Regions from separate parts of the Klebsiella quasipneumoniae subsp. quasipneumoniae genome, predicted to be linked through region 3. Evidence: predicted binding sites of a transcription regulator. Region 3 holds the regulator's gene; each other region holds the start of a gene.
What was found. The regulator CRP, encoded in region 3, controls carbon source genes, mostly activating them, when cyclic AMP is high. The targets are predictions, from matches to a motif close to ATGTGANNNNNNTCACAT.

Region 1 (5,904 bases), 2.3 Mb from region 3:
GGGACCCATCGATACCCTGTTGGATCAGCCCGGTACCTTTATTCGCCAGCCGATTAGCGTCATGCCTGACGGCAGCTGGCTGCTGCCGGTGTTTTACTGCCGCACTGCACCCGGCGAGAAATGGGTGGGTAACAATGACGTCAGCGCGGTGAAGATCTCCTCCGACGGCGGCAGAAGCTGGCGCGACGTGGCGGTCCCGGAGAGTCTTGGCTGCGTCCATATGAGCATCACCGCGCATCCCGACGGCGGACTGGCGGCCTTCTTTCGCAGTCGCTGGGCGGATCACATCTGGTTCAGCCGCTCCAGCGACCAGGGTGAAAGCTGGTCTGCGCCGGTGCCAACGACGCTGCCGAACAACAACTCGTCCATTCAGGCGACGACTCTCGACAATGGCGAACTGGCGCTGGTGTTTAATAATATGAGCGCCGCCGGGGCCACCGAACGCCGAGCCTCACTGTACGATGAAATTGCGGATGACGATGGCCGTAAGGAGCCGGAAACAACCGGAAAAAGCGCCTTCTGGGGCGCGCCCCGCGCGCCGATGACGGTGGCGATCTCGCCTGACGGCGGCAAAAGCTGGCCGTGGCTGCGTAATCTTGACGAGGGTGACGGCTACTGCATGACCAATAATTCGGAGCAGAAGCTGAACCGGGAGTTCTCCTACCCCAGCATCAAACAGGGAGCAGACGGTAATTTGCATATCGCCTACACCTGGTACCGCCAGGCGATCAAGTATGTTCGCGTTTCGCCACAGTGGGTGAAAGGAGAAAGCGCATGATTATCGGTACCCTGCAGGCGCTGCACCAGGCTGGTCTGCCGCCAGCGTTAAAGCAGATTTTGAGCAGCGAGGACTGTTCGCTGGCCGCCCTGAGCGCCAGAGAGGATGGCCGCTTCCAGCCCGACGGCGCGCCGTGGTTCTGCACCCTCGGCGTGGCGCAAACCCAGCCTGCGGCCGAGCGGCATACGGAATATCATCGCCAGTGGGCGGATATTCAGGTCATCCTGGCCGGCGAGGAGCGGATCCAGGCGGGCATGGCTGCCGTGATGCGCCCGCAGGATAATGAGCTTAAGCCTGACCTCTATCTCTGTCAGCCGGCCCCGGAGAGTGTCTCTATTCTGCTGCGTCCCGGCGACTTCGCGGTCTTTTACCCCGGCGAACCGCACCAGGCGCTGTGTGCGGTTTCGACGCCAGCGCCGGTCAGAAAGGCGGTATTCAAGATACCGGCAGCGATGCTGGAGGCGCAATGAAGCGGGCCATAGTCACCGGGGCCAGTTCCGGGATCGGCGCCGCGGTGGTGAGGCGATTGCTGGAGGACGGCTGGCAGGTGGTCGGCATGAGCCGTTCGCTGCCGCCCTTCTCACAGCCGAACTTTCGCCATCTGGAGGTCGATGTCAGCCAACGCAGCGCGCTGCTGGCGGCGCTGGAACAGATTGAGCCTCCTCAGGCCATCATCCACGCCGCGGGTTCGATGACCGCCGCGCCCCTGGGCAATCTTGATCCACTGCGCGGCGAGTCGCTGTGGCGTTTACATGTCGACGCGGCCCAAACGCTGGTCAATCACTTCGCCCCGGCCATGGAGCCGGGCGGTAGGGTTGTTCTGCTGGGAAGCCGAACATCACGAGGCGCAGCGGGTCGTTCCCAGTATACGGCCACCAAAGCCGCGCTGGTCGCCCTTGCCAGAAGCTGGGCGGCAGAGCTGGCGCCCGCAGGGGTGACGGTCAACGTGGTGGCGCCCGGGGCAACCGATACGCCGATGCTCCATCAGCCTGGCAGGGAAAGCTCTCCGCCGCGGCTGCCGCCGCTGGGGCGGCTCATTACCCCGCAGGAGGTGGTCTCGCTGATAAGCTGGTTATTGAGTGAGGGCGCATCGGCGATGACCGGACAGGAGCTGGTGATGTGCGGTGGCGCCTCCCTTGCCTGATGACGCACGCCGCGCCGTCCCCGGACAACGGAACGACGCGGCGGTGAGGATTAACGTAAATAGACAGTCCCGCGCAGATAGGTGGTGGCCTGGCCGCCGATCAGCACCCGGTCGCCCTGCCACTGGCAGCGCAGATCCCCGCCGCGGGCGGAGACCTGGCGCGCCATCATGGTGGTTTTCCCCAGCTTGTCGCCCCACCAGGGGATCAGCATGCTGTGGGCGGAGCCGGTCACCGGATCCTCCGGCACCCCTTCTCCCGGGCAGAAGAAGCGGCTGACAAAGTCATATTCCTCATCCGGCGCGCTCACGCAGATCATTTTGCCGAGCGTCTGCAGGCGCGCCATGTCCGGTTGCACCGCTTCAACCTGCCGGCGATCCGCCAGCAGCACCAGATAATCGCGCCCTTCCCGTACCTCGACGGCCGCCTCGAGGCCCAGCCCGGCCAGCAGGTCCGCCGGCGGATTGGCCACCGGGGTGGTCGTCCACGCCGGGAAGTCGAGCGTCAGCCAGTCGCCGCTGCGGGTCACCCGCAGGTCGCCGACAAAACGGGTGCTAAAGGTAATCGTCGCCGAGGGATGGTCGAGATATTCAAAAATAACGTGCGCCGTCGCCAGGGTGGCGTGGCCGCAGAGGTTGATCTCGCCAAGGGTGGTAAACCAGCGCAGCTCATAACCTTCGTCGGTGCGGACGAAGAACGCCGTTTCGGACTGGTTATGCTGTTGGGCCATTTTCAGCAGCACATCGTCGGCTAACCACTCGCTGAGGGGGCAAACGGCCGCGGCATTGCCGCCGAAGTTTTTATCGCTGAAGGCATCGACCAGATAAAATTGTATTTCCTGCATACACTGTCCTTATTTTTTTTACTTTCCTTCAACATGACATAAAAGCGCCCCCCTGACACTATCCATAGCAAAATTAATTGCTTAACCGCACCTGGGCGTTTGCAGTGAAATGAGATACAGATCACAAAATGATTGTCTTTTCGCCAGCAAACGTTTTAAGATCAGCGTCACATCTTCCCCTGAATCACCAGTCCAGAGCTTATGACTACGAATACGGTCTCACGCAAGGTAGCGTGGCTACGTGTCGTGACGTTGGCCATCGCCGCGTTTATTTTTAACACCACAGAATTTGCCCCGGTCGGTCTGCTGTCGGATATTGCCGACAGCTTCGGCATGGAAACCGCCCAAGTGGGCATGATGCTGACCATCTACGCATGGGTGGTGGCGTTAATGTCGCTGCCGTTTATGCTGCTGACCAGCAAAGTGGAGCGTCGGCGGTTGCTCATCGGCCTGTTTATTCTGTTTATCGCCAGCCATGTGCTGTCGTTCTTTGCATGGAATTTTGACGTGCTGGTCATCAGCCGCATCGGCATCGCCTTCGCCCATGCGGTGTTCTGGTCGATAACGTCGGCGCTGGCCATCCGCATGGCGCCCCCGGGCAAACGGGCGCAGGCGCTGAGCCTGATCGCTACCGGTACCGCGCTGGCGATGGTGTTTGGCATTCCGATCGGCCGCATCATCGGCCAGTATTTTGGCTGGCGGATGACCTTCCTGGCGATCGGCCTCGGCGCCTTAGCCACTCTGGCCTGCCTGGTGAAACTGCTGCCGACGCTGCCGAGCGAACACTCAGGCTCGCTGAAAAGCCTGCCGGTGCTGTTCCGTCGCCCGGCGCTAGTCAGCGTGTACATTCTGACCGTGGTGGTGGTAACCGCCCATTATACCGCCTACAGCTATATCGAACCCTTCGTCCAGACGGTGGCGGGTCTGAGCGGCAATTTTGCCACCGTACTGCTGCTGATCCTCGGCGGGGCCGGGATTATCGGCAGCATTCTGTTCGGCAAGCTCGGTAACCAGCACGCTTCGGGGCTGATAAGCCTCGCCATCGGCCTGCTGCTGGCCTGTCTGCTGCTGCTTTTGCCGGCCTCGCATAACCCGCACCACCTGATGCTGCTCAGCATCTTCTGGGGGGTGGCGATCATGATTATCGGTCTCGGCATGCAGGTGAAAGTGCTGGCCTCCGCCCCGGACGCCACCGACGTCGCCATGTCGCTGTTCTCGGGCATCTTTAACATCGGCATTGGCGCCGGCGCGCTGGTGGGCAGCCAGGTGAGTCTGCACCTCTCTATGGCCTCCATCGGCTACATCGGCGCCGTCCCGGCGCTGGCAGGCCTGATCTGGGCCCTGCTGATCTTCCGTCGCTGGCCGGTATCGCTGGAAGAGCACCAGCCGCACCACTCTTGATTGAGCCGCAAAAAAAGCCCGTCGGTATCGCGCCGGCGGGCTTTTGTCTCTCTGCGCATCACCGCGGTCAGGGATGCCAGGTCGAAATGATCTCCAGCACGCCGTTAATAATGAACTGCACGCCCATGCAGACCAGCAGGAAGCCCATCAGCCGCGAAATGGCCTCAATGCCGCCTTTGCCTACCAGACGCATAATCGCCCCCGAACTGCGCAGGCAACCCCAGAGAATGATCGCCAACAGGGCAAAGATAATCGGCGGCGCCGCCAGCACCACCCACTCCGGGAAGTCCACGCCGTGCTTCACGGTTGAGGCGGAACTGATGATCATCGCGATGGTGCCCGGACCGGCGGTGCTTGGCATCGCCAGCGGCACAAAGGCGATATTGGCGGTTGGCTCATCCTGAAGCTCTTCCGATTTGATCTTCGCTTCCATCGAATCGTGGGCTTTTTGCTGGGGGAACAGCATGCGGAAACCGATAAAGGCCACAATCAACCCCCCGGCGATACGCAGCCCAGGTATTGATATGCCGAATGTATTCATCACCACCTGGCCGGCATACCACGACACCATCAGGATGGCGAAGACATACACCGAAGCCATCAACGCCTGTTTGTTCCGCTCGGCGTTGTTCATATTGCCCGCCAGGCCAAGGAACAGCGCCACGGTAGTCAGCGGATTCGCCAGCGGTAGCAGCACCGCCAGGCCGAGCCCTATCGCTTTAAACAAATCAAACATAGTTAAAAAAAGCCCCGTAAATATTCATTTTTTAAGGATGGTTTCACGCCGTGAGTATACCGGCTTCAACAATTCCAACGCCAGCCTGCTGATCAATCACCTTCGCCAAAAATTAACAAGCGTTAGAAAATTCACAAACAGTGACCCGTGTCGAATTTTCTTGTTTTAGCAAATCGTGGCATCGGCCAATTCATAATGTTGACTTATGATTGCCTGGGCAATAGTATCACTCGCAACTAAATCATTGCCTGGGCAACCATCATGAAAAGTACCAGCGACCTGTTCAACGAGATGATCCCGCTGGGCCGCTTGATCCAGATGGTTAACCAGAAAAAAGATCGCCTGCTCAACGACTACCTCTCACCCATGGATATTACCGCGACCCAGTTCCGGGTGCTCTGTTCCATTCGTTGCGAGGTATGTATTACCCCCGTTGAGCTGAAAACCGTGCTTTCCGTCGACCCGGGCGCGATGACGCGTATGCTCGACCGCCTGGCGTGTAAAGGCTGGATTGAACGGTTACCCAACCCCGCTGACAAGCGCGGCGTGCTGGTGCAGTTGACGCCAGACGGCGCAGCCCTTTGCGAGCAGTGTCATCAGGTTGTGGGTCAGAAGTTACACCAGGAGTTAACAAAAAATCTGTCGGCGGACGAAGTCGCCATGCTTGAGCAACTCCTCAAGAAGGTCCTGCCGTAAAAATAAGAAGAGGTAAGATGATGTCCAGACGTAATAATGACGCCATCACTATCCATAGTATTTTGTCGTGGATCGAGGATAACCTGGAATCGCCCCTGTCGCTGGAAAAAGTGTCTGAGCGCTCAGGTTACTCCAAGTGGCACCTGCAACGTATGTTTAAGAAAGAGACCGGCCATTCCCTCGGCCAGTACATCCGCAGCCGTAAGCTGACGGAGATTGCGCAAAAGCTCAAGCAGAGCAATGAGCCAATCCTGTACCTGGCGGAACGCTACGGTTTCGAATCGCAGCAGACCCTGACGCGAACGTT
Region 2 (5,904 bases), 2.3 Mb from region 3:
CCTGCCGGAGATCCCGGCGGAGGTCATGGCGCGCTATCCGGGCGTTGTGGAGTCGATCGCCAAACTGGAAGCCGAAGGTTTCCCGATCTTTGCCTATGATGGCTCGCTGGGCGGCAAGTATCCGGTTATCTGCGTCGTGCTGTTTAACCCGGCAAACGGCACCTGCTTCGCCTCTTTCGGCGCCCATCCGGACTTCGGCGTGGCGCTGGAGCGTACGGTCACCGAACTGCTGCAGGGCCGCAGCCTGAAAGATCTCGACGTCTTCACGCCGCCGACCTTCGACGACGAAGAAGTCGCCGAGCATGCTAACCTCGAAACCCACTTTATCGACTCCAGCGGCCTGATTTCCTGGGATATGTTCAAGCAGGATGCCGACTATCCGTTCGTTGACTGGAGCTTCTCCGGCACCACAGAAGAAGAGTTCGCCACCCTGATGGCCATCTTCAAGGCCGAAGATAAAGAAGTGTATATCGCCGACTACGAGCACCTGGGCGTTTACGCCTGCCGTATCATCGTCCCGGGGATGTCGGATATTTACCCGGCGGAAGATCTGTGGCTGGCGAACAACAGCATGGGCGCTCATCTGCGCGACACCATTCTGTCCCTGCCGGGCAGCGAGTGGGAAAAAGAAGATTACCTGGCGCTGATCGAGCAGATGGACGATGAAGGCCTGGATGATTTCACCCGCGTTCGCGAACTGCTGGGCCTCGCCACCGGCAAAGACAACGGCTGGTATACCCTGCGCGTCGGCGAGCTGAAAGCCATGCTGGCCCTGGCCGGCGGCGATCTGGAGCAGGCGCTGATCTGGACCGAGTGGACCATGGAGTTCAACGCTTCGGTCTTCAGCGCGGAACGCGCTAACTACTATCGCTGCCTGCAGACCCTGCTGCTGCTGAGCCAGGAAGAGGAGCGTCAGCCGCTGCAATACCTGAACGCCTTTATCCGTATGTACGGCGCCGAAGCGGTCGAAGCCGCCAGCGCGGCGCTGAGCGGGGAAGCGCCGTTCTATGGCCTTCAGGCTGTCGACAGCGATCTGCAGGCTTTCCCGGCCCATCAGTCGCTGCTGAAGGCTTATGAAAAACTGCAGCGAGCGAAGGCGGCGTTCTGGGCAAAATAAGCCCTAAGCGCGCCATCGTGGTGACCAGCAACGGAGCCCAATGCGGCTCCGTTGATTTCACCTGACGAGGCGGCCACTATAGTTTGTAGTTGCAAAGTTAATTAATAGTAAATAATGCGCTTATAAGATTTACCATTCGTTAATTTTAAATAAAATACTCCATATTAATTAACTCAAAAAATGGCGTGAAAACGAAAAAATTCAACATAACTTATAAATTTTAAAATTTATTTTCTTCATAATATTCAATCAGTTAACCACTAAAAACACAAAAACCACACACTAAAAAGGCATATAGTTCCGGTGAGATATGATCTATATCAATTTCCCTTCTATAATGCTTTGTTAGTATCTCACCGCCAACTTATATAAAGAGAGAGTTAGTGTGAAAGCTGACAACCCTTTTGATCTTTTGCTCCCTGCCGCGATGGCGAAAGTCGCCGAAGAAGCAGGTGTCTATAAAGCAACGAAGCATCCGATGAAGACCTTTTATCTGGCGATCACCGCTGGCGTTTTCATCTCCATCGCTTTCGTATTCTATATCACCGCGACCACCGGCACTGCCGCGATGCCTTATGGGATTGCCAAGCTTATCGGTGGGGTCTGTTTTTCCCTGGGTCTGATTCTGTGCATTATCTGCGGCGCTGACCTCTTTACCTCTACGGTATTGATCGTGGTGGCGAAAGCCAGCGGTCGAATTACCTGGGGGCAACTGGCAAAAAACTGGCTCAACGTCTATTTTGGTAACCTGGTGGGCGCACTGCTGTTTGTGCTGCTGATGTGGTTATCAGGCGAATATATGACTGCCAACGGCGGTTGGGGGCTCAATGTCCTGCAGACCGCTGACCACAAAATGCACCATACTTTTGTGGAGGCCGTGAGCCTGGGTATCCTCGCTAACCTGATGGTTTGTCTCGCCGTATGGATGAGCTATTCCGGTCGTAGCCTGATGGATAAAGCGATGATCATGGTCCTGCCGGTAGCGATGTTCGTTGCCAGCGGCTTTGAGCACAGCATCGCCAACATGTTTATGATCCCGATGGGTATCGTAATCCGCAACTTTGCAAGCCCGGAATTCTGGACCGCAATCGGTTCGACTCCGGAAAGTTTCTCTCACTTGACCGTTATGAACTTCATCACTGATAACCTGATTCCGGTAACTATCGGGAACATTATCGGCGGGGGTCTGCTGGTCGGGTTGACATACTGGGTCATTTACCTGCGTGGCAACGACCATCACTAAGGGTTGTTTCAGGCAGTAAATAAAAAATCCACTTAAGAAGGTAGGTGTTACATGTCCGAGCTTAATGAAAAGTTAGCCACAGCCTGGGAAGGTTTTGCGAAAGGTGACTGGCAGAATGAAGTCAACGTCCGTGACTTTATTCAGAAAAACTACACCCCATATGAAGGCGACGAATCCTTCCTGGCTGGCGCGACTGAAGCGACCACCAAGCTGTGGGACAGCGTAATGGAAGGTGTAAAACAGGAAAACCGCACTCACGCGCCTGTTGATTTTGACACTGCCCTGGCTTCCACCATCACCTCTCACGACGCAGGCTATATCGAGAAAGGTCTGGAAAAAATCGTTGGTCTGCAGACCGAAGCGCCGCTGAAACGTGCGATCATCCCGTTCGGTGGTATTAAAATGGTTGAAGGTTCCTGCAAAGCGTACAATCGCGAGCTGGACCCGATGCTGAAAAAAATCTTCACTGAGTACCGTAAAACTCACAACCAGGGCGTTTTCGACGTCTATACTCCGGACATCCTGCGCTGCCGTAAATCCGGCGTGCTGACTGGTCTGCCGGATGCTTACGGCCGTGGTCGTATCATCGGTGACTACCGTCGCGTTGCGCTGTACGGTATCGACTTCCTGATGAAAGACAAATTCGCCCAGTTCAACTCTCTGCAAGCGAAACTGGAAAGCGGCGAAGATCTGGAAGCGACCATCCGTCTGCGTGAAGAAATCGCTGAACAGCACCGCGCGCTGGGCCAGATCAAAGAGATGGCGGCTAAATATGGCTACGACATCTCCGGTCCGGCGACCACCGCTCAGGAAGCTATCCAGTGGACCTACTTCGGTTACCTGGCTGCCGTTAAATCTCAGAACGGCGCGGCAATGTCCTTCGGTCGTACCTCCAGCTTCCTGGATATCTACATCGAACGTGACCTGCAGGCGGGTAAAATCACCGAGCAAGACGCGCAGGAAATGGTTGACCACCTGGTCATGAAACTGCGTATGGTTCGCTTCCTGCGTACCCCGGAATACGATGAACTGTTCTCCGGTGACCCGATTTGGGCAACAGAATCCATCGGCGGTATGGGCGTTGACGGCCGTACTCTGGTGACCAAAAACAGCTTCCGCTTCCTGAACACCCTGTACACCATGGGGCCGTCTCCGGAGCCGAACATCACTATCCTGTGGTCTGAAAAACTGCCGCTGAGCTTCAAGAAATTCGCTGCTAAAGTGTCCATCGATACCTCTTCTCTGCAGTATGAGAACGATGACCTGATGCGTCCGGACTTCAACAACGACGACTACGCTATCGCATGCTGCGTAAGCCCGATGGTTGTTGGTAAGCAAATGCAGTTCTTCGGTGCTCGCGCCAACCTCGCAAAAACCATGCTGTACGCTATCAACGGCGGCGTGGATGAAAAACTGAAAATGCAGGTGGGTCCGAAATCTGAACCGATCAAAGGCGACGTTCTGAACTTCGACGAAGTGATGGAACGCATGGATCACTTCATGGACTGGCTGGCTAAACAGTACGTCACTGCGCTGAACATCATCCACTACATGCACGACAAGTACAGCTACGAAGCCTCTCTGATGGCGCTGCACGACCGTGACGTTATCCGCACCATGGCGTGTGGTATCGCGGGTCTGTCCGTTGCTGCTGACTCCCTGTCTGCAATCAAATATGCGAAAGTTAAACCGATTCGTGACGAAGATGGTCTGGCTGTCGACTTCGAAATCGAAGGCGAATACCCGCAGTTTGGTAACAACGATGCTCGCGTCGATGACATGGCCGTTGACCTGGTTGAACGTTTCATGAAGAAAATTCAGAAACTGCACACCTACCGCAACGCGATCCCGACTCAGTCTGTTCTGACCATCACCTCTAACGTGGTATATGGTAAGAAAACCGGTAACACCCCAGACGGTCGTCGCGCTGGCGCGCCGTTCGGACCAGGTGCTAACCCGATGCACGGCCGTGACCAGAAAGGTGCTGTTGCCTCTCTGACCTCCGTAGCGAAACTGCCGTTTGCTTACGCGAAAGATGGTATCTCTTACACCTTCTCTATCGTACCGAACGCGCTGGGTAAAGATGACGAAGTTCGTAAGACCAACCTGGCGGGTCTGATGGATGGTTACTTCCACCACGAAGCGTCCATCGAAGGTGGTCAGCACCTGAACGTGAACGTAATGAACCGCGAAATGCTGCTCGACGCGATGGAAAACCCGGAAAAATATCCGCAGCTGACCATCCGCGTATCTGGCTACGCTGTACGTTTTAACTCCCTGACTAAAGAACAGCAGCAGGACGTTATTACCCGTACCTTCACTCAGACCATGTAATTCCCTGTCTGACTGAAAAAGCGTACAATAAAGGCCCCACATCAGTGGGGCCTTTTTAACAAGCAATCCCCGCCCTAGCCTGCTTTGCCAGTTATCTATACTTTGGGTATCTGTCAAAACAGACTCGACACAGCCGCTGAGCTGTGCACCAACACGGCCCCGGATGGGCCACATCTGGAGAAAACACCGCAATGTCAGTTATTGGTCGCATTCACTCCTTTGAATCCTGTGGCACCGTTGATGGCCCGGGCATCCGCTTTATTACCTTTTTCCAGGGCTGCCTGATGCGCTGCCTGTACTGCCATAACCGTGACACCTGGGATACCCACGGCGGCAAAGAAATCACCGTTGAAGAGTTAATGAAAGAGGTAGTGACCTATCGTCACTTTATGAATGCTTCCGGCGGCGGCGTCACCGCATCGGGCGGCGAAGCGATCCTGCAGGCGGAGTTTGTTCGCGACTGGTTCCGCGCCTGTAAGAAGGAAGGTATTCATACCTGTCTCGATACCAATGGCTTTGTTCGTCGCTACGATCCCGTTATCGACGAACTGCTGGAGGTAACAGACCTGGTGATGCTGGATCTCAAGCAGATGAACGATGAGATTCACCAGAACCTGGTCGGCGTCTCTAACCATCGTACGCTGGAATTCGCCCAGTATCTGGCGAAGAAGAATATCAATGTCTGGATCCGCTACGTGGTGGTTCCGGGCTGGTCAGACGATGATGATTCCGCGCACCGCCTGGGCGAATTTACCCGCGATATGGGCAATGTCGAAAAAATCGAGCTGCTGCCCTACCATGAGCTGGGCAAACACAAATGGGTAGCGATGGGCGAAGAGTACAAGCTGGACGGCGTCCATCCGCCGAAGAAAGAGACCATGGAGCGAGTCAAAGGCATCCTTGAGCAATATGGGCACAAAGTGATGTACTAATCCCGCCCGGGCCGGTGATGCGCTTATGCCGGCCTGCAACGGCGTGGGAAGCTGTTACCGTCCAGCCCGTTGCATTATTATGCAAAACGGCTCTACTGCAGTAAGCACAGGCTATTAAAACGGATGACGCGCAGCATGCGCTGCGCGCTACAGGGTCAGGCGTGCGCCACCGGCGTTGGATGATGCCCGGCTTTACGCAGCAGGGTCAGCAGATAGATAAACGACACGCTGGCGATCATAATAAACAGCAGGTTATCCGAGAAGTTCTGCATCAGCAT
Region 3 (5,904 bases):
GGCAATGGCCTGACCCAGCGCATTTTCTTTGAACAGCTGGCGATACATGCCGGCTATCTTCTTGACTGGCGTGACGTCGATCCTGCCGCCTGGAGCACCGCCTGTCAGCAGGGCGCGATGGGCGATCCGGACCCGCTGGCGGCGATCTTTCGCAAAGTGGTAAGCGAAGCGCGGGAATCTGAGTAGAATAGCCCGGTTTGATTGTTCCGGAGCCGCTATGATCCTGCTTATCGATAACTATGACTCTTTCACCTGGAATCTGTATCAGTACTTTTGCGAACTGGGGGCGGAAGTGCTGGTCAGGCGCAACGATGCGTTGACGCTGGAGGAGATAGCGTCGCTGGCGCCGGAGAAGATAGTGATTTCGCCTGGTCCCTGTACGCCGGATGAAGCGGGGATTTCCCTCGCGGTAATCCGTCACTATGCAGGGAAAACGCCGCTGCTGGGCGTCTGCCTCGGGCATCAGGCGATAGCCCAGGCGTTTGGCGCGACCATTGTGCGGGCGGCGCAGGTGATGCATGGAAAAACCTCGCTTATCGAGCATAACGGCGAAGGGGTGTTTCAGGGGCTGAATAATCCTTTGACGGTGACCCGCTATCATTCGCTGGTGATTGACCCGCCGACGCTGCCGCCTGAGTTTATCGTCACCGCCCGCAGCGCCAGCGGTGAGATTATGGGGATCCGTCATCGCGACTGGGATCTCGAGGGCGTGCAGTTCCATCCGGAAAGCATCCTCAGCGAACAGGGCCATCAATTGCTGGCGAACTTTATTAAGCGGTGATTTCGGTTGCCATTGACTGATTTTTTATGCATATTTTGTGATTAGATTATCATAATCGCATCTGCATAACGAAGAGGGATGGGCAAGACATGGCAACTGAACAACCGGCAATCACCCGCGCCACATTCGATGAAGTTATTTTGCCAATTTATGCACCGGCAGAATTCATCCCGGTAAAGGGAAAAGGCAGCCGCGTCTGGGATCAGCAGGGCAAAGAGTATGTTGATTTCGCCGGCGGTATCGCGGTGACGGCGCTCGGCCATTGCCACCCGGCGCTGGTGGCGGCGCTCCACGAGCAGGGCGAAACGCTGTGGCATACCAGCAACGTCTTTACCAATGAGCCAGCGCTGCGCCTGGGACGTAAACTTGTCGATGCCACCTTCGCCGAGCGAGTGGTGTTTATGAACTCCGGTACCGAAGCCAATGAAACGGCCTTTAAGCTGGCGCGTCACTATGCGGTGACCCGCCATAGCCCGTACAAAACCAAAATCATCGCTTTCCATAATGCCTTTCATGGTCGCTCCCTGTTTACTGTCTCCGTCGGCGGGCAGCCGAAGTACTCCGATGGTTTCGGCCCGAAACCGGCGGATATTGTCCATGTTCCCTTCAACGACCTGCAGGCGGTAAAAGCGGTGATGGATGACCACACCTGCGCGGTGGTGGTGGAGCCGATTCAGGGCGAAGGCGGCGTGACGGCAGCGACGCCGGCGTTCCTGCAGGGGCTGCGCGAACTGTGCGATCAACACCAGGCGCTGTTAGTCTTTGATGAAGTGCAGTGCGGAATGGGGCGTACCGGATCGCTGTTTGCCTATATGCACTATGGCGTAACCCCGGATATTCTCACCAGCGCCAAAGCGCTGGGCGGCGGTTTCCCGGTCAGCGCCATGTTGACTACCCACGAGATCGCCAGCGCCTTCCATGCGGGTTCCCATGGCTCAACCTACGGCGGCAACCCGCTGGCCTGCGCGGTCGCCAACGCCGCTTTCGATCTGATCAATACCCCGGCGGTGCTGGATGGCGTGAACGCCAAACGCGAACTGTTCGTCAAACACCTGCAGCAGCTGGATGCCGAGTTTGATCTGTTCAGTGATATTCGCGGGATGGGCCTGCTGATTGGCGCCGAACTCAAGCCGCAGCACAAGGGCCGCGCGCGTGATTTTCTCTATGCCGCTGCGGAAGCCGGCGTCATGGTGCTTAACGCCGGGCCGGACGTGATGCGTTTTGTTCCCTCGCTGATCATCGAAGAGCAGGATATTGCCGAGGGGATGGCGCGCTTTGCCCAGGCCGTGGCAAAGGTGATTAACGGCTGATCTTCCGCAGCCAGATGCCGTGATGCGGCCGCTGACGCCATGCCACTGACGAAATGGTGTGCATGGTGTTCAGATGGCCCAGAATGCGTTGCAGATGCTGCTCCAGGGTGCTTAACGGACCGATCGGCACCTCGCTTTCCGGTGACTCCATAATATTGACATCCCCTGCGCTGCCGGGACCATCGCTGTCCAGCCGCTGCTGACAGCGCTGCAGGGCAATCTCACAGGATTCGAGATAGCGCTGGGCAAGATCCGGGGTGAGCATCGTATGCTCCCGGGCCAAAGTGGTCATGGCGTTGATGTGTTCGACGATAAACTGGCTGTGCGTCACCCATAGCTTCATATCTTCCAGGTAGTGGGTATTAAACCCGGGCTCCTGCATCGCCTGATTCAGGGAGTTGTAGAGCGCGTTGTGCGCCTGATTGACGCGCATGCGCTGGTAGGCCAGCGCGGGCGCTTTGGGGTCGGGGCTGAGGATCAGGCGAATCGCCTGCTGGTCGGCCTCCAGCGCATCGTGGGCGTTTTTTTTCAGCAGGCCGCTCTGCCACTGCGGCCACAGCCAGACCATCCCGCCGAAGGCGATCAGGCAGCCGATCAGCGTGTCGATCAGCCGGGCGATAATAAACTGTTCGCCGTTGAGCGTCAGAAGCTGCAGGGTATATACCGCCGTCACCGTAAACCCCACCATCGCCCAGCCATAGTGTTTGCGGATGATCAGATAGCTGAGCAGTGTGATCAGCAGCATCCCGCTCAGGGTATAGCTCTCCGGAACGTGAAAGTGCAAGGTCAGCCCGGCGATGATCAGGCCGGCGAGCGTCCCCGCCGCCCGGTGGACAATACGAACCCGCGTGGCGCCATAGCCATTCTGTGTCACGAAGAGGACGGTCATCAGGATCCAGTAGGGCTTCGGCAAATGCAGGGCGTTGCCCATCAGGCTGGCGATGCTCAGCATCACGCTGATGCGGGCGGCGTTGCGCAGCGCGGGGGACTTCAGCGACAGATAGTTCTTTAGCGCGGGAAACAGCGGTAAACGACGCTCTTTGTCAGCCATCAGATCCCGGGCATACAGTGGGCGCTGGGTATGCAGCACCCGGGCGATGCGGCTGAAGTGCCAGGCGCAGAAGTGGCCGACCGGGTTATCCGGATGCTGGCGGGCGATCTTTTCCAGGGCGCCGATCTGTTTATCCATCTGGAAACGCTGCGGAAAACGATGATAGAGCATGTCATCCGCCAGCACCCGCAGGCGGGCGGCGACGGTCTGCGCGTTCCAGCGGATCACCGCTTCGGCATGGCTGCGCTCAACCAGCTTTTGCACCTCTTCCGGCTGATGCAGGCTGACCGAAATATGCTCCTGTAGATCCAGCCCCATCTGGAACGCTCGCAGAAGACGTTTGTGGTCGTTACGTTGGTTGGCGGCCAGCATATGCATCTGCTGATAGCACTGGGTGATTAAATCGACCACCTTCTGCTGGCGGATGAGCAGCGGCGGCAGGGCGGTCGAGGGATCGGTATGCTGGGTCAACAGGCTATATTTGGCTTCGCAATAATTGGCCAGTTCCCGGTAGAGCAGACTGAGCGACTCCCGCAGCGGCTGTTCGCGCCACAGCCAGAACCAGAACCAGTTAAACACGCCGTACCATAGCGTGCCGAAGGCGTAGATCAGCAGCGGCTCCCAGACGGGCATATTGCCCGCCAGGCTCAGGGTAAAGATGGCGGCGATCAGCGACGCGGGCAGCAGGCGCGCGTGCAGCGAACTGATTTCCGCGGTGACGCCGAGCAATAGCGCCAGGCCGCTGAGAATAAGCGGCAAAGGTATGGTCTGGGCGAGCAGCAGCTGCACCACCAGGCTGCATCCGGCAAACAGACAGCCGCCGATAATCAGACGCTTAAAAAAGCGCTTATGCGGAGTGTCGAGACCGGCGATGTTGCAGCAGGCGGGAACTAAGGAAAACAGGAGTCCCTGCTGGAGATGGCCGAGCAGAAGACCGATGGCCACAGGCAGACACAGCACCAGCGTTTGCCGCAGTGCATAGTTGACTTCCGGGTGGTAAATCAGCCTGCGCCACATGAGGGAAAAACAAAAACGGCGTACTGCAGGAGCAATACGCCGCTTAGCAACTTAACGGGTGCCGTAGACGACGATAGTTTTACCGTGGGCGGAAATCAGGTTCTGATCTTCCAGCATTTTCAAAATACGGCCAACGGTTTCACGAGAGCAGCCGACGATCTGACCAATTTCCTGACGGGTAATTTTAATTTGCATACCGTCCGGGTGGGTCATGGCATCGGGTTGCTTCGCCAGGTTCAGCAGCGTCTGGGCGATACGGCCCGTCACGTCGAGGAAGGCGAGGTTGCCCACTTTCTCAGACGTCACCTGCAGACGGCGAGCCATTTGCGAAGAGAGACGCATCAGAATGTCCGGGTTCACCTGGATCAGCTGACGGAATTTCTTATAAGAGATCTCGGCCACTTCACATGCGGTTTTCGCCCGTACCCAGGCGCTACGCTCCTGACCCTCTTCAAACAGGCCTAATTCACCGATGAAATCGCCCTGGTTGAGGTAGGAGAGGATCATCTCTTTACCTTCTTCATCCTTGATGAGTACAGCCACGGAGCCTTTAACGATGTAGTACAGCGTTTCTGCTTTCTCACCCTGGTGGATCAGCGTGCTCTTTGATGGGTACTTATGAATGTGGCAATGAGACAAGAACCATTCAAGGGTAGGGTCTGTTTGCGGTTTGCCAAGCACCATGCGCGGTTATCCTCTGTTATAAGCTATCTCCGGGCGCCGACACTACACGGCGTCCGGGCATGCAATCGTATTGTTTCCCTATACCTGGGAAGCTGGCTGATGATTTTTCGACAGCCTGTAATGTGAACTCCTCTGCATACATGCAGTACATCAATGTATTACTGTAGCATCCAGACTGTTTTAGCATAGCTTTCGCCGCATGTCTCCTGGTGTCTCGCTTCAGCATGACGCAGGTCGCCTTCCGTTGCGAGAATTGTTATGTGCGCGTAATCTGACAGGAATATTGCGATACTGGAGTTAAATTTTATGCAAGCGCGTGTGAAATGGGTTGAAGGGTTAACCTTTATCGGGGAGTCCGCGTCAGGACACCAGATTCTGATGGATGGCAACTCCGGAGATAAGGCGCCCAGCCCGATGGAGATGGTGCTGATGGCGGCGGGCGGTTGCAGTGCGATCGATGTGGTCTCTATTTTGCAAAAAGGTCGTCACGACGTGACCAACTGCGAAGTGAAGCTGACCTCTGAGCGTCGGGAAGAGGCGCCGCGCCTGTTCACGCATATTAATCTGCACTTTATCGTCACCGGTAAGGCGCTGAAAGATGGCGCAGTCTCCCGTGCGGTGGATCTGTCGGCAGAGAAATACTGCTCGGTGGCGCTGATGCTGGAAAAAGCGGTGAAGATCACCCACTCCTATGAAGTGATCGAGGCGTAGTCTTCGCCTGCTGATGTGAATGATCTCAACCCCGGCCTGGCCGGGGTTTTTTCTGTTAGCCGATCTTTCGGCCTTCCATCAGACGCTCGACCAGCGGCGCCATAATAAGCTCCATCGCCAGCCCCATTTTACCGCCCGGCACCACCAGGGTGTTCATGTGCGAAATAAACGAGCCCTGTAGCATCGCCAGCAGCCAGGGGAAGTCGATGTTCTGCAGATTGCGGAAATGGATCACCACAAAGCTCTCGTCCAGAGAGGGGATCGCTTTCGCGGCAAACGGGTTGGAGGTGTCCACCGTCGGCACGCGCTGGAAGTTGATGTGGGTGCGGGAAAACTGCGGGGTGATGAAG

Region 1: the regulator CRP is predicted to act here: its motif matches at 2,874-2,891, upstream of LGM20_RS13190 (sugar transporter).
Region 2: the regulator CRP is predicted to act here: its motif matches at 1,426-1,443, upstream of focA (formate transporter FocA).

What each region holds. Positions count from the first base shown of each region.
Region 1 is NZ_CP084876.1:2,703,968-2,709,871, forward strand. Features, by position in the region: gene LGM20_RS13170 (sialidase family protein) at 1-778, shown strand, start outside; gene LGM20_RS13175 (NanQ anomerase/TabA/YiaL family protein) at 775-1,248, shown strand; gene LGM20_RS13180 (SDR family NAD(P)-dependent oxidoreductase) at 1,245-1,922, shown strand; gene LGM20_RS13185 (PhzF family phenazine biosynthesis protein) at 1,973-2,764, opposite strand; gene LGM20_RS13190 (sugar transporter) at 2,966-4,165, shown strand; gene LGM20_RS13195 (MarC family NAAT transporter) at 4,233-4,901, opposite strand; gene marR (multiple antibiotic resistance transcriptional regulator MarR) at 5,163-5,597, shown strand; gene marA (MDR efflux pump AcrAB transcriptional activator MarA) at 5,618-5,904, shown strand, end outside.
Region 2 is NZ_CP084876.1:3,477,319-3,483,222, forward strand. Features, by position in the region: gene ycaO (30S ribosomal protein S12 methylthiotransferase accessory factor YcaO) at 1-1,117, shown strand, start outside; gene focA (formate transporter FocA) at 1,503-2,360, shown strand; gene pflB (formate C-acetyltransferase) at 2,412-4,694, shown strand; gene pflA (pyruvate formate lyase 1-activating protein) at 4,886-5,626, shown strand; gene LGM20_RS16885 (MFS transporter) at 5,782-5,904, opposite strand, start outside.
Region 3 is NZ_CP084876.1:420,507-426,410, forward strand. Features, by position in the region: gene LGM20_RS01925 (putative adenosine monophosphate-protein transferase Fic) at 1-186, shown strand, start outside; gene pabA (aminodeoxychorismate synthase component 2) at 218-781, shown strand; gene argD (bifunctional acetylornithine/succinyldiaminopimelate transaminase) at 871-2,091, shown strand; gene LGM20_RS01940 (YccS/YhfK family putative transporter) at 2,081-4,159, opposite strand; gene crp (cAMP-activated global transcriptional regulator CRP) at 4,211-4,843, opposite strand; gene LGM20_RS01950 (OsmC family protein) at 5,150-5,554, shown strand; gene LGM20_RS01955 (phosphoribulokinase) at 5,610-5,904, opposite strand, start outside.